DNA from 3 places in the Thermocaproicibacter melissae genome. Region 1 is predicted to be linked to each of the others. Evidence: predicted binding sites of a transcription regulator. Region 1 holds the regulator's gene; each other region holds the start of a gene.

Region 1 (3,284 bases):
GAAACTGCCAATCATCTCGCGATTTTCAGATACGGAACAGCTTAACCCTCGAGCACGCCGAATCATGGAACTTGAAAATAAATCAACCGATTTGTACTCCCTATGTATGCCTCAAGCAGGACCGTGCGGACTAGATCGATCTACAAAAATCATTGTACTGTAATATCTGTGTACTGAAAGGGTGCATCCCATTGGAAATCGAAGAAATTGATTATAAAAATTTCGGAAAATGTGTGCGTATGACGAATGGCATTATCGATGCCATTGTAACAATAGACTACGGACCCCGCATCATTTATTTCGGTTTCTGCGGAAAAGAAAACATTTTCTATGAGGATTCGGAACGCAGCCATCGAGTGTTATGTAAAAATGCGGAGGATAAAGCCGACTCACAGAACGTGTTTTATCATTACGGAGGACACCGGCTCTGGCTCAGCTCAGAGCGTTCCGCACGAACGATTATCCCTGACAATTCTCCGGTTGTTTACAGTATTTTTTCCGACAGTGTACGTTTTGCGACACCAAAGCCGAAAAACGCAGTTTTTCAAACCGGTTTTGAGGTTTTTATCAGCGAAGACACAGCGGATATTATGGTTTCTCACACCGTTAAGAATGTTTCCAAAGAAGCTCAGCCTTGCGGCTTGTGGCCGATTACCATGCTCGAAGGAAACGATGTCGTCATTCTGCCCCAGAATGCTGACACGAGCGATGATTTTCGTCCAAACAGAGCACTGGTTCTCTGGCCCGGTACCCAGCTGCATGATGATCGAATTTTCATCGGCAACCGCTTCCTTACCATCAGAAAGGATGCTGAAAATTCTGCTCCGTTGAAAATAGGCTGCAACAATGTTTTCGGCTGGGTTGCATTTGTTGGACCACGCTACACATTCTTGAAGCGATATGTTCATGATGTGCAGGCCGTCTATCCGGATTTCGGCAGCTCATGTGAAATCGGTGTTCAAAAAGATTACACTGAGATTCAGTCTATGAGCCCAATGTATCGTGTTGAACCTGGGCAAGAAATTAAACATGTGGAGAACCTTTCCGTATATCTCACCACGGATTGTCTCAATGCAAAAGATGAGAATGCGATTGCAAAATATATGGAAAACCTAAAGTAAAAAAATCCCTGTTCACTTGATGAACAGGGATTTTTGCTTAGCCGATTAATCAGCCGACAGTTCTGTTTGATTTTTTTGTTTCTGCTCCATTTCCTGCTTCTTTGTTCTGCCGTTGCAGATACGGTAGCAAAGCGTCATCAGGCTGTCGTTTAAGTGAACATTCTCTACAATCGTATCCGGGTATTCAAGCGAAATATCATAATGGCTGAAATTCCAAAAGTTCCGAATGCCCAATTGATAAAGAACCTTGCCAAGCTCTTCCACAGCACTGCGCGGAACGCAAAGAACAGCCATCACAGGCTTCTCTTTTTTGCAAAATTTTTCCAGATTATTCACATCTTGGACCTGCAGCCCACCGATCGTCATGCCTATTTTTTGAGGTGAGTTATCGAAAATTCCAATCAAGCGGAAACCATCTGCTTCAAATGCCATGTGGTTGGCAATTGCCATTCCGAGGTTACCGGCTCCCAGCAAAATCGTTTTATAGCCACTCTGCAAACCGAGAATTTTACCGATTTCATCGCAAAGCTGGCTGACTATATAGCCATACCCCTGCTGACCGAAACCACCGAAACAGTTAAGGTCTTGCCGTATCTGCGAAGCTGTAAGCCCCAGTTTTTGCGATAGTTCCGTAGATGAGATTCTGGTGACTCCAGACTCTTTCAAATGATTTAGAAACCGATAGTAACGCGGCAATCGCCGAACAACAGACATTGAAACATTCTCATGCCTCAGCATAATCATACCTCCTAAGGGAAATGATCCATCTTTACAGCCGCGGTCCGAATCTAGTTTCGACTGAAACTGTAACTTTATTTTCTTAGTAGCAAACTGCGCAGACTTCTTACAGTGCCTGCAATCTCTTGTCAACTTCCCTCAGGAAAGTTTCCGTGTCAACTTTCTGAATATTCGGCAAAGTTGATATGGCTGCAAGGTCGCCTGTCATGACGCCTTCTTCAATCGTCTGAATGGATGCTTTCTCCAGCTTTTCCGCAAAAGCAGAGAGATCCTGAAGGCCGTCAAGTTCTCCGCGCTTCTTCAACGCTCCCGTCCAAGCAAAGAGTGTAGCCATGGAATTTGTGGAAGTGGATTCACCCCTGAGGTACTTGTAATAATGGCGCTGCACCGTTCCGTGAGCTGCTTCATACTCATAAACACCGTCCGGTGAAACAAGCACACTTGTCATCATGGCCAAACTACCGAACGCCGTAGCCACCATGTCGCTCATCACATCACCGTCGTAATTTTTGCAGGCCCAGATAAATCCGCCGTTTGAACGTACAACACGGGCAACCGCGTCATCAATCAGAGTGTAAAAATACTTGATACCCGCTTCTTCAAACTTCTCTTTATAAGTAGAATCATACAGCTCATTGAAAATATCCTTGAATCTGTGGTCATATTTTTTGGAAATTGTATCCTTTGTCGAGAACCAAAGGTCTCTCTTGACATCCAGTGCATACTGGAAGCATGATTTCGCAAAGTTTTCAATGCTCTTATCAAGATTATGCTGGCCCTGAATAATGCCGGGTGATTTGAAATCATGAATCAGAGTTCTGGTCTCACTGCCGTCGGCGTTGGTAACAACAAGCTCCGCCTTAGCTCCGGCCGGAACTTGCATCTCAACACCGCGGTAAACGTCACCGTAAGCATGGCGCGCTATAATAATCGGTTTCTTCCATCCGGGTACAAGCGGGGTGATACCCTTCACAAGAATTGGGGTACGGAATACGGTGCCGTCCAGGATGGCACGAATCGTGCCATTCGGCGATTTCCACATCTCCTTGAGGTTGTACTCCTTAACACGGTCTGCATTTGGTGTAATGGTCGCGCACTTTACAGCAACGCCGTACTTCTTTGTTGCCTCAGAAGCATCAACCGTGACTTGGTCATTTGTTTCATCGCGGTGCTTTAGGCCCAGGTCGTAATACTCTGTCTTAAGGTCGACATACGGCTCGATGAGGATTTCCTTAATCTCTTTCCAGATGACGCGCGTCATCTCATCTCCGTCCATTTCGACAAGAGGGGTGCGCATTTGAATTTTTTCCGCCATATTCATTTCCTCCGAAAAACAGTATGATTAGTGCTAGGAATACAGAACCATGTTCATTACTTGCCGGAATGTTCGCGAGTATAGTCGAGCAAACCTCCCGCAAGAACAAT
Region 2 (3,284 bases), 720 kb from region 1:
TATTTCAATAATTGAAGCCCGAATAATTGAATTGAAGAAGAAACTGACATAAAATTAATTAATGCCAATTGCACATTCAGTGGTTGGCGTTATTGTTAATTGACATGTTCCCGCAAACGGCGGTTTTTCAAAAATGACCGAAAAACCCATTGACATGTTCTCATGAACAAATGGTTGTCAAAATGGCCCATAGACATCAATTCAATCAACACAAACCATTTGAGTGCGTGGTATTGATGTCAAGGGTGTAAGCGTCCAGCTTATCTACTCAACCCAAAGGGTCGTTGACGTTAATGTCTGATGTTAAGAATCGATAAATAGAAAACTTAAATGTAAAGATAAGGTTTCCGGACAAAAATCTACTCTCTCGGCTATTCTGCGGAGAGATAAAAATGTCCGGAAACCTTTATTTTATTATTAAAAGAGAAGTCGTTGAAAAGAGATGAGAGTGGAAAAACGTAGTAAAATTTGTATATATCAAGTATTTTGCAAAGAAACGTTCTAATCTTGGAATAAAATTTAATCAGCGGAGGAGAAGATGAGAAAAGCAGTCATATTTGATTTTGACGGTCTATTGGTTGATACCGAAATTATTTCCTATCGAGTGTATAAGGAATTGCTCAATCCATATGGTTATGAAATGACGATACAGGACTATGCTCAAAATTACAGTGGTAAAACAGAAAGAAACAATGTAAGGAATTTAATTAGCACCTATAAACTTCCATGGGGTCTGGAAGAAGGCATGGAGAAGGTGCTAAATAAAGAAAAGGAAATTCTTGCAGAAGGCGTCAATCTGAAAAAAGGGGCCATAGACTTACTGCATTTTCTGAAAGAGAATGGGTATAAGACTGCCATTGCAACATCAAGTACGAAGGACAGGGCTGTTAAAATTCTGAAAGACCATTGCATCTATGATTTGTTCGACGAGTTCGTTTTTGCGGAAGATATTACAAGAAGCAAACCGAATCCGGATGTGTTTTTGAAGGCTGTTGAAAAGCTCCAAGTAGACATTCATGACTGTTTTGTCCTAGAAGACAGCGAATCAGGCATCGAGGCATCGGTAAATGCAGGTATACCTGTTATTTGTATTCCAGACATCAAGAAACCGGATATGAACCATCAAATGAAAGCAGCCGCAGTATTTGACTCATTATACGATGTAATTGGATTTTTTCAGACCAGAGATAATGAGATCTAAAATAAGATACACCGGGAATTGAAATCCCGGTGCATCTTTCTTTTATTGATTTGGTTCATCCATTCAATACGAATGATGCACCCAAACGTCTTCCTGCATATATCATTTCTAGTCTGATTGGCAATGGGTACCATTGCGAATATCGTACAAATTCGATATAATATTGTCTAAGATTGATAGATAAATAACAAACAATTAAGAAAGTAGGTATTTTATGGCAGTTATGAAATTGTTCCGAGCACCGTTAAAGTATGTACAGGGAAAGGGCGCCTTGTATAAATTTTACGACGAGACAAAGGATCTGGGGTCGTCCTATCTGTTCATTTGCAGCAACAGCGGCTATAAAAACTGCAAGGACAAGATTGAAAAAAGCTTTGAAGGTACAGACTGCAAGCTGTATTTTGAAATTTTCGGCGGAATCAGCTCCAACGGCGAAATCGACAAAATGAGAAAAATCGTACGCGATAAAAACATTCAGGTCGTTGTCGGTGTCGGCGGCGGTTCGGCGATTGATACGGCCAAGGCAACTGCCTATTATGAAAAGCGTCCGGTTGCCATCATTCCTACCGTTTGCGCCACAGATGCTCCCTGCACCGGTCTTTCCGTAATCTATAACGATGACGGAACTTTTAATTCCTATTTGTTCTATCCGAGGAATCCGGAAGCTGTCATTGTCGACAGTGAAATCATTGCAAATGCACCGACTAAGTTTTTGGTGGCTGGAATGGGCGACGCGCTCGGAACTTATTTTGAAGCCAGAGCATGCTTAAGGACCGATTCCCCCAGCCTTGAAAACGGCGGAGTTACCCTCTCCTCCATGGCACTTTGCGAGCTGTGCTATAAAACGCTGCTAAAATGCGGATATCAGGCGAAGCTGGCTTGTGAAAAACATTTGGTGACGCCGGCACTGGAAGCCATCATTGAAGCAAATACCTACTTAAGCGGTGTCGGTGCCGATAACGGTGGTCTTGCTGTTGCACACTCCGTCTATAATGGATTTACGGCTTTGCTCGAATGTGAAAAGACCATGCACGGTTCTCTGGTAGCATTCGGCACAATCGCTCAGCTAATCCTTGAGAATGCTCCGAAGGAAGAAATCAAGGAAGTTATGGATTTCTGCTACAGCGTAGGTCTTCCGGTTACTTTGAAGGAAGTCGGAGTAACCGATGTGGAACGTGTCCACATTGCAGCGGAAAAGGCCTGTGCTCCGGGCGAATCCATTCATAATATGGCAGGAGACGTCACACCGGACCAGCTGTACGACGCATTGCTGGCAGCCGACTTGCTGGGACAGGAATATTTCAAATAAGAATTCTCGGCGCTGCTATGCCGATGGAACCCGCAGATTCTGTATAGAATCTGCGGGTTTTGTTTTACTGCGCTTGAAGTATCGCGAAATATCGGATCATGGAAGGTGCTTGAAAAGTGCGGTTTTACCCGTGAGGGGATGATTCGGCAAGGGGAAAAACGACAAGAATGAATTTGGTGCCTTATCAAAAAAATTATGAGATAAGAATTCCTGTTTGTTTTCCTGAAGAATATATAGTATATTATTGATAAGTTCCTTCGAATCATCAAGCACTTAAGCGGTTCGCCAGTCGAAGAAACCGCTTTTAATTAGGAAAGGAATGATACTATGAAAAATCAGGAAATTATCATTGAGAGGACTAAGGAATTACTGGCTACACACTGCTACGAAGGATTGAGAACTGCAGCACAGCAGTGGCTCGATGCCGTCGGCACGGAAAAGGAAGCTGAAGCGTCCAAAAAATACGTTTCGGCGCTGGAAGATGCCGTCACCGATATTGATTCCGTTATCAGTCTGTTCGGAAGCGATAAGGCAAAAGAAAAATTCGGCGAAGAAATGGCAAACAAAATCTATTCCCATGCTGTGGAAATTAAGGCAAAAGGCGCAAAATGGTGTGACTGCCCTGCATGTACGGCCGGCCTGAAAGTATTGGAGTACAAAGCAGATTTGTTAGGGGAATAATAATCATCAACCGGCACGCCGGAAAAAATAATCTCATGAATACCCTAGATATGTGTAACAACATATCTAGGGTATCTTTTTGCGTGAAACTTT
Region 3 (3,284 bases), 950 kb from region 1:
CTCCATGAATTCATGCGTGCCGAAGCTGTTGTCCTCCAGAACCCCGCCCCAGTTGGTGTTGATGAGCTTTTTGCGTTTTGATTTCTCTCCGATGCCGTCCATCCAGTGGTATTCGTCGGCGAAGCATCCGCCGGGCCAGCGCAGAGCCGGAATACGGATGTTTTTCAAGGCCTCAACAACATCGTTGCGCATTCCGTTTGTGTTCGGAACGGGGGAATCCTCTCCGACGTATAGACCGCCGTATATGCATCTGCCGAGATGTTCTGAAAAGTGACTGTAAATTTCTTTGTTGATTTTGCTTTTGCGGTTGCTAGCATTAATAAAAAGTTTGCTCAATTCCCTCACCTCGTTTTAGTTTTTCAGATACAATTTTACACATCATCCTAAAATATTACAATAGAATCGCAATATGTATGATTGAAAAAAGCATTGAAAAAATCTCACAGTTGTTCTCTCATTTCATTGTGATGCCAAAGAAAATAAATGTCCGCGGAAAGGTAGCGGCTTGCCAGTGTCAATGTGGTTCATTCGCTGGAGATTTCTGCAAAGGTTGTCCGGAACCGCTTGATTCGGGGCAGTATAATGGATATGATAGAAGATGGAAAAGTCGGCGTTACCATTCATATTTCATAAAACGCATGACTTGCTCTCCTGAAACATGACGATTATCATCGCCGTGATTGTCGGCACAGTGATTATCTCCATTGTGATGCCCATGTTCGGAATGTACAGTGTGGTGAGCCAAAACTGACTGTTGACCGTGCAAAAAGGAGCGGGAGAGAACCCGCTCCTTTTTTCTGTGTATTATCAGAACATTCCCTGAATGTTGCTGAAAAGCTGTTCCATGGCGCGCATGGTCTTGTGAGCGTTGCGCCGGTAATTGCGGTTGTTTTTCATCATTTTGTCGTTCATCATAGCAATTGCGGCACCGGCTACCATCCCTGCGCCGACACCTTTCAGAAATCCCATAGCCTGTTGACGCATCGCATACAACCTCCAAACTTTGTTTACAGTGCAAATCAATTTTTGAATAATGCTGAATCCATTCATTAATTTACCCCCTATTCCCAGAAAATATTGAAGGGAAATCCTTCATGAAAACAATCGAAAAGGAGAATACTATGCCTGCCCTGAATGTTGTCCTCGTTGAACCAGAGATACCTCAGAACACGGGAAATATCGCTCGCACCTGCGCTCTAACCGGAGCGCGGCTGCATCTTGTTGAACCGCTCGGCTTTAAAATTGACGATCGCAAATTAAAACGAGCCGGGCTTGACTATTGGCATTTGCTCGATATTACCGTCTATCACAGTCTTTCCGATTTTTTCAGCCGAAATTCAGGAATTTTCTACTACTTCTCTACAAAAGGCCGCAAAATTCACTCCGAGGTGTCTTATCCGGACGGCTGCTATCTCGTTTTCGGCAAAGAGACTGCAGGTCTGCCGGAGGATTTGCTCTACAATAATCCGGAAACCTGCGTCCGTATTCCCATGCTGAACAATCCGGATGCCCGAAGCCTAAACCTTTCCAACTCGGTTGCCATAGGTGTTTATGAAGTACTTCGCCAATGGAATTATCCGAATTTGCTGTGTGAAGGGCAATTAAGACAGTATAAATGGTAAATTTTTAACAAACTTTTGGCTCGATGTGTAAAACAGATTTCTTAGTGCTTGAAAAAGCGAAAAAACCGTTGTATAATCGGGAAGGATTGTTATAAAGTAGACAATTTCAACTAATATGAATACAAAGGAGAGGCTATATGAACTACTTAAACAAAAAAACCGTAGAAGATATTGATGTAACGGGTAAAAGAGTTCTTGTTCGCTGCGACTTCAATGTTCCGTTTGATGATCAGGGAAACATTACAGACCCGAAGCGTATCAACGAAGCTCTCAAGACCATTCGTTACCTTATTGACCACAAGGCGAAAGTAATTCTTTGCTCCCATCTGGGCCGCCCGAAGGGCGAATTCAACATGAAGTATTCTCTTGCGCCGGTAGCAGCATACCTCTCCAAAGCTCTCGGTCAGGAAGTCAAGATGGCAAAAGACGTTATCGGCGAAAGTGCAAAGAGCATTGCTGCTTCCCTCAAAGAGGGCGAAGTGGAACTGCTTGAAAACGTTCGTTTCCACAAAGAAGAAGAAAAGAACGACCCCGCTTTCGCAAAGGAGCTTGCTTCTCTTGCTGAAATCTATGTAAACGATGCATTCGGCACCGCTCACCGTGCTCATGCTTCCACCGCAGGCGTTGCAGATTATCTGCCGGCTGTTTGCGGCTACCTGATTCAGAAAGAAATCACGATTATGGGCAAGGCTTTGGAAGACCCGAAGCGCCCGTTCGTTGCAATCCTCGGCGGCGCCAAGGTTTCCGACAAAATCGGTGTTATTACCAATTTGCTTGATAAGGTAGACACCCTCATCATCGGCGGCGGCATGGCCTACACCTTCATGAAGGCGCTCGGTTATTCCATCGGCTCCTCCATCTGCGAGAACGACAAGATTGACCTGGCAAAAGACATTATGGCAAAAGCAAAGGAAAAAGGCGTTCGCTTCCTGATTCCTGTTGACAATGTGATTGGCCTTGAGTATAAGCCAGACACAGAGTTCCGTCGTGTGGATTCTGACACAATTCCGGATGGCTGGATGGGCCTTGACATCGGTGCAAAATCCTGCGCACTGTTTGCCAGCGCTATCAAGGGCGCAGGCACGATTGTGTGGAATGGCCCGATGGGTGTCAGTGAGTGGGAGCATTTTGCAAATGGTACCATCGCTGTTGCTCAGGCTGTTGCAGACAGCGACGCAATTTCCATCATCGGCGGTGGCGACTCTGCTGCTGCGATTGAAAAGCTCGGCTTCGCAGATAAGATGACGCACATTTCCACAGGCGGCGGCGCATCGCTGGAATTCCTCGAAGGAAAAGTCCTGCCGGGAATTGCCTGCCTCAATGATAAATAATTCACTGTGAACTGTCTCGGGGGCGAATTTAATTCGCCCCCGTTTGGCATGTGAATCCTGAAATCTATTGCGAAAGGAATATTAAATCATGAACAAGCAACTCAGAAAGGCAGTAATTGCCGGAAACTGGAAAATGAATAAAACCCCAGCAGAGGCGAAAGAACTCATAGAGGGCATTAAGCCTCTCGTTAAGAATGCAGACTGCGATGTTGTTGTCTGCGTACCTTATGTGGACCTCAGCGTTGTGCTCGAGGCTACGAAAGGAACCAACATTGGTGTCGGCGCCGAAAACTGCCATTGGGAGAATTCCGGCGCGTTCACCGGTGAGATT

What was found. The regulator Rex, encoded in region 1, represses fermentation and respiration genes when NADH is low (regulators of the CRP and FNR family bind a similar motif). The targets are predictions, from matches to a motif close to ATTGTTAANNNNTTAACAAT.
Region 2: the regulator Rex is predicted to act here: its motif matches at 1,374-1,393, upstream of NOG13_RS09280 (glycerol dehydrogenase).
Region 3: the regulator Rex is predicted to act here: its motif matches at 1,708-1,727, upstream of NOG13_RS08250 (phosphoglycerate kinase).

Annotation. Positions count from the first base shown of each region.
Region 1 is NZ_CP101827.1:706,403-709,686, reverse strand. Features, by position in the region: gene NOG13_RS03575 (tRNA(Met) cytidine acetate ligase) at 1-163, shown strand, start outside; gene NOG13_RS03570 (hypothetical protein) at 192-1,121, shown strand; gene NOG13_RS03565 (redox-sensing transcriptional repressor Rex) at 1,167-1,859, opposite strand; gene NOG13_RS03560 (NADP-dependent isocitrate dehydrogenase) at 1,966-3,174, opposite strand; gene NOG13_RS03555 (aconitate hydratase) at 3,231-3,284, opposite strand, start outside.
Region 2 is NZ_CP101827.1:1,923,068-1,926,351, forward strand. Features, by position in the region: gene NOG13_RS09270 (arsenate reductase ArsC) at 1-52, shown strand, start outside; gene NOG13_RS09275 (HAD family hydrolase) at 539-1,201, shown strand; gene NOG13_RS09280 (glycerol dehydrogenase) at 1,416-2,510, shown strand; gene NOG13_RS09285 (hypothetical protein) at 2,838-3,191, shown strand.
Region 3 is NZ_CP101827.1:1,699,757-1,703,040, reverse strand. Features, by position in the region: gene NOG13_RS08265 (alpha-N-arabinofuranosidase) at 1-336, opposite strand, end outside; gene NOG13_RS08260 (hypothetical protein) at 808-984, opposite strand; gene NOG13_RS08255 (tRNA (cytidine(34)-2'-O)-methyltransferase) at 1,122-1,622, shown strand; gene NOG13_RS08250 (phosphoglycerate kinase) at 1,760-2,953, shown strand; gene tpiA (triose-phosphate isomerase) at 3,042-3,284, shown strand, end outside.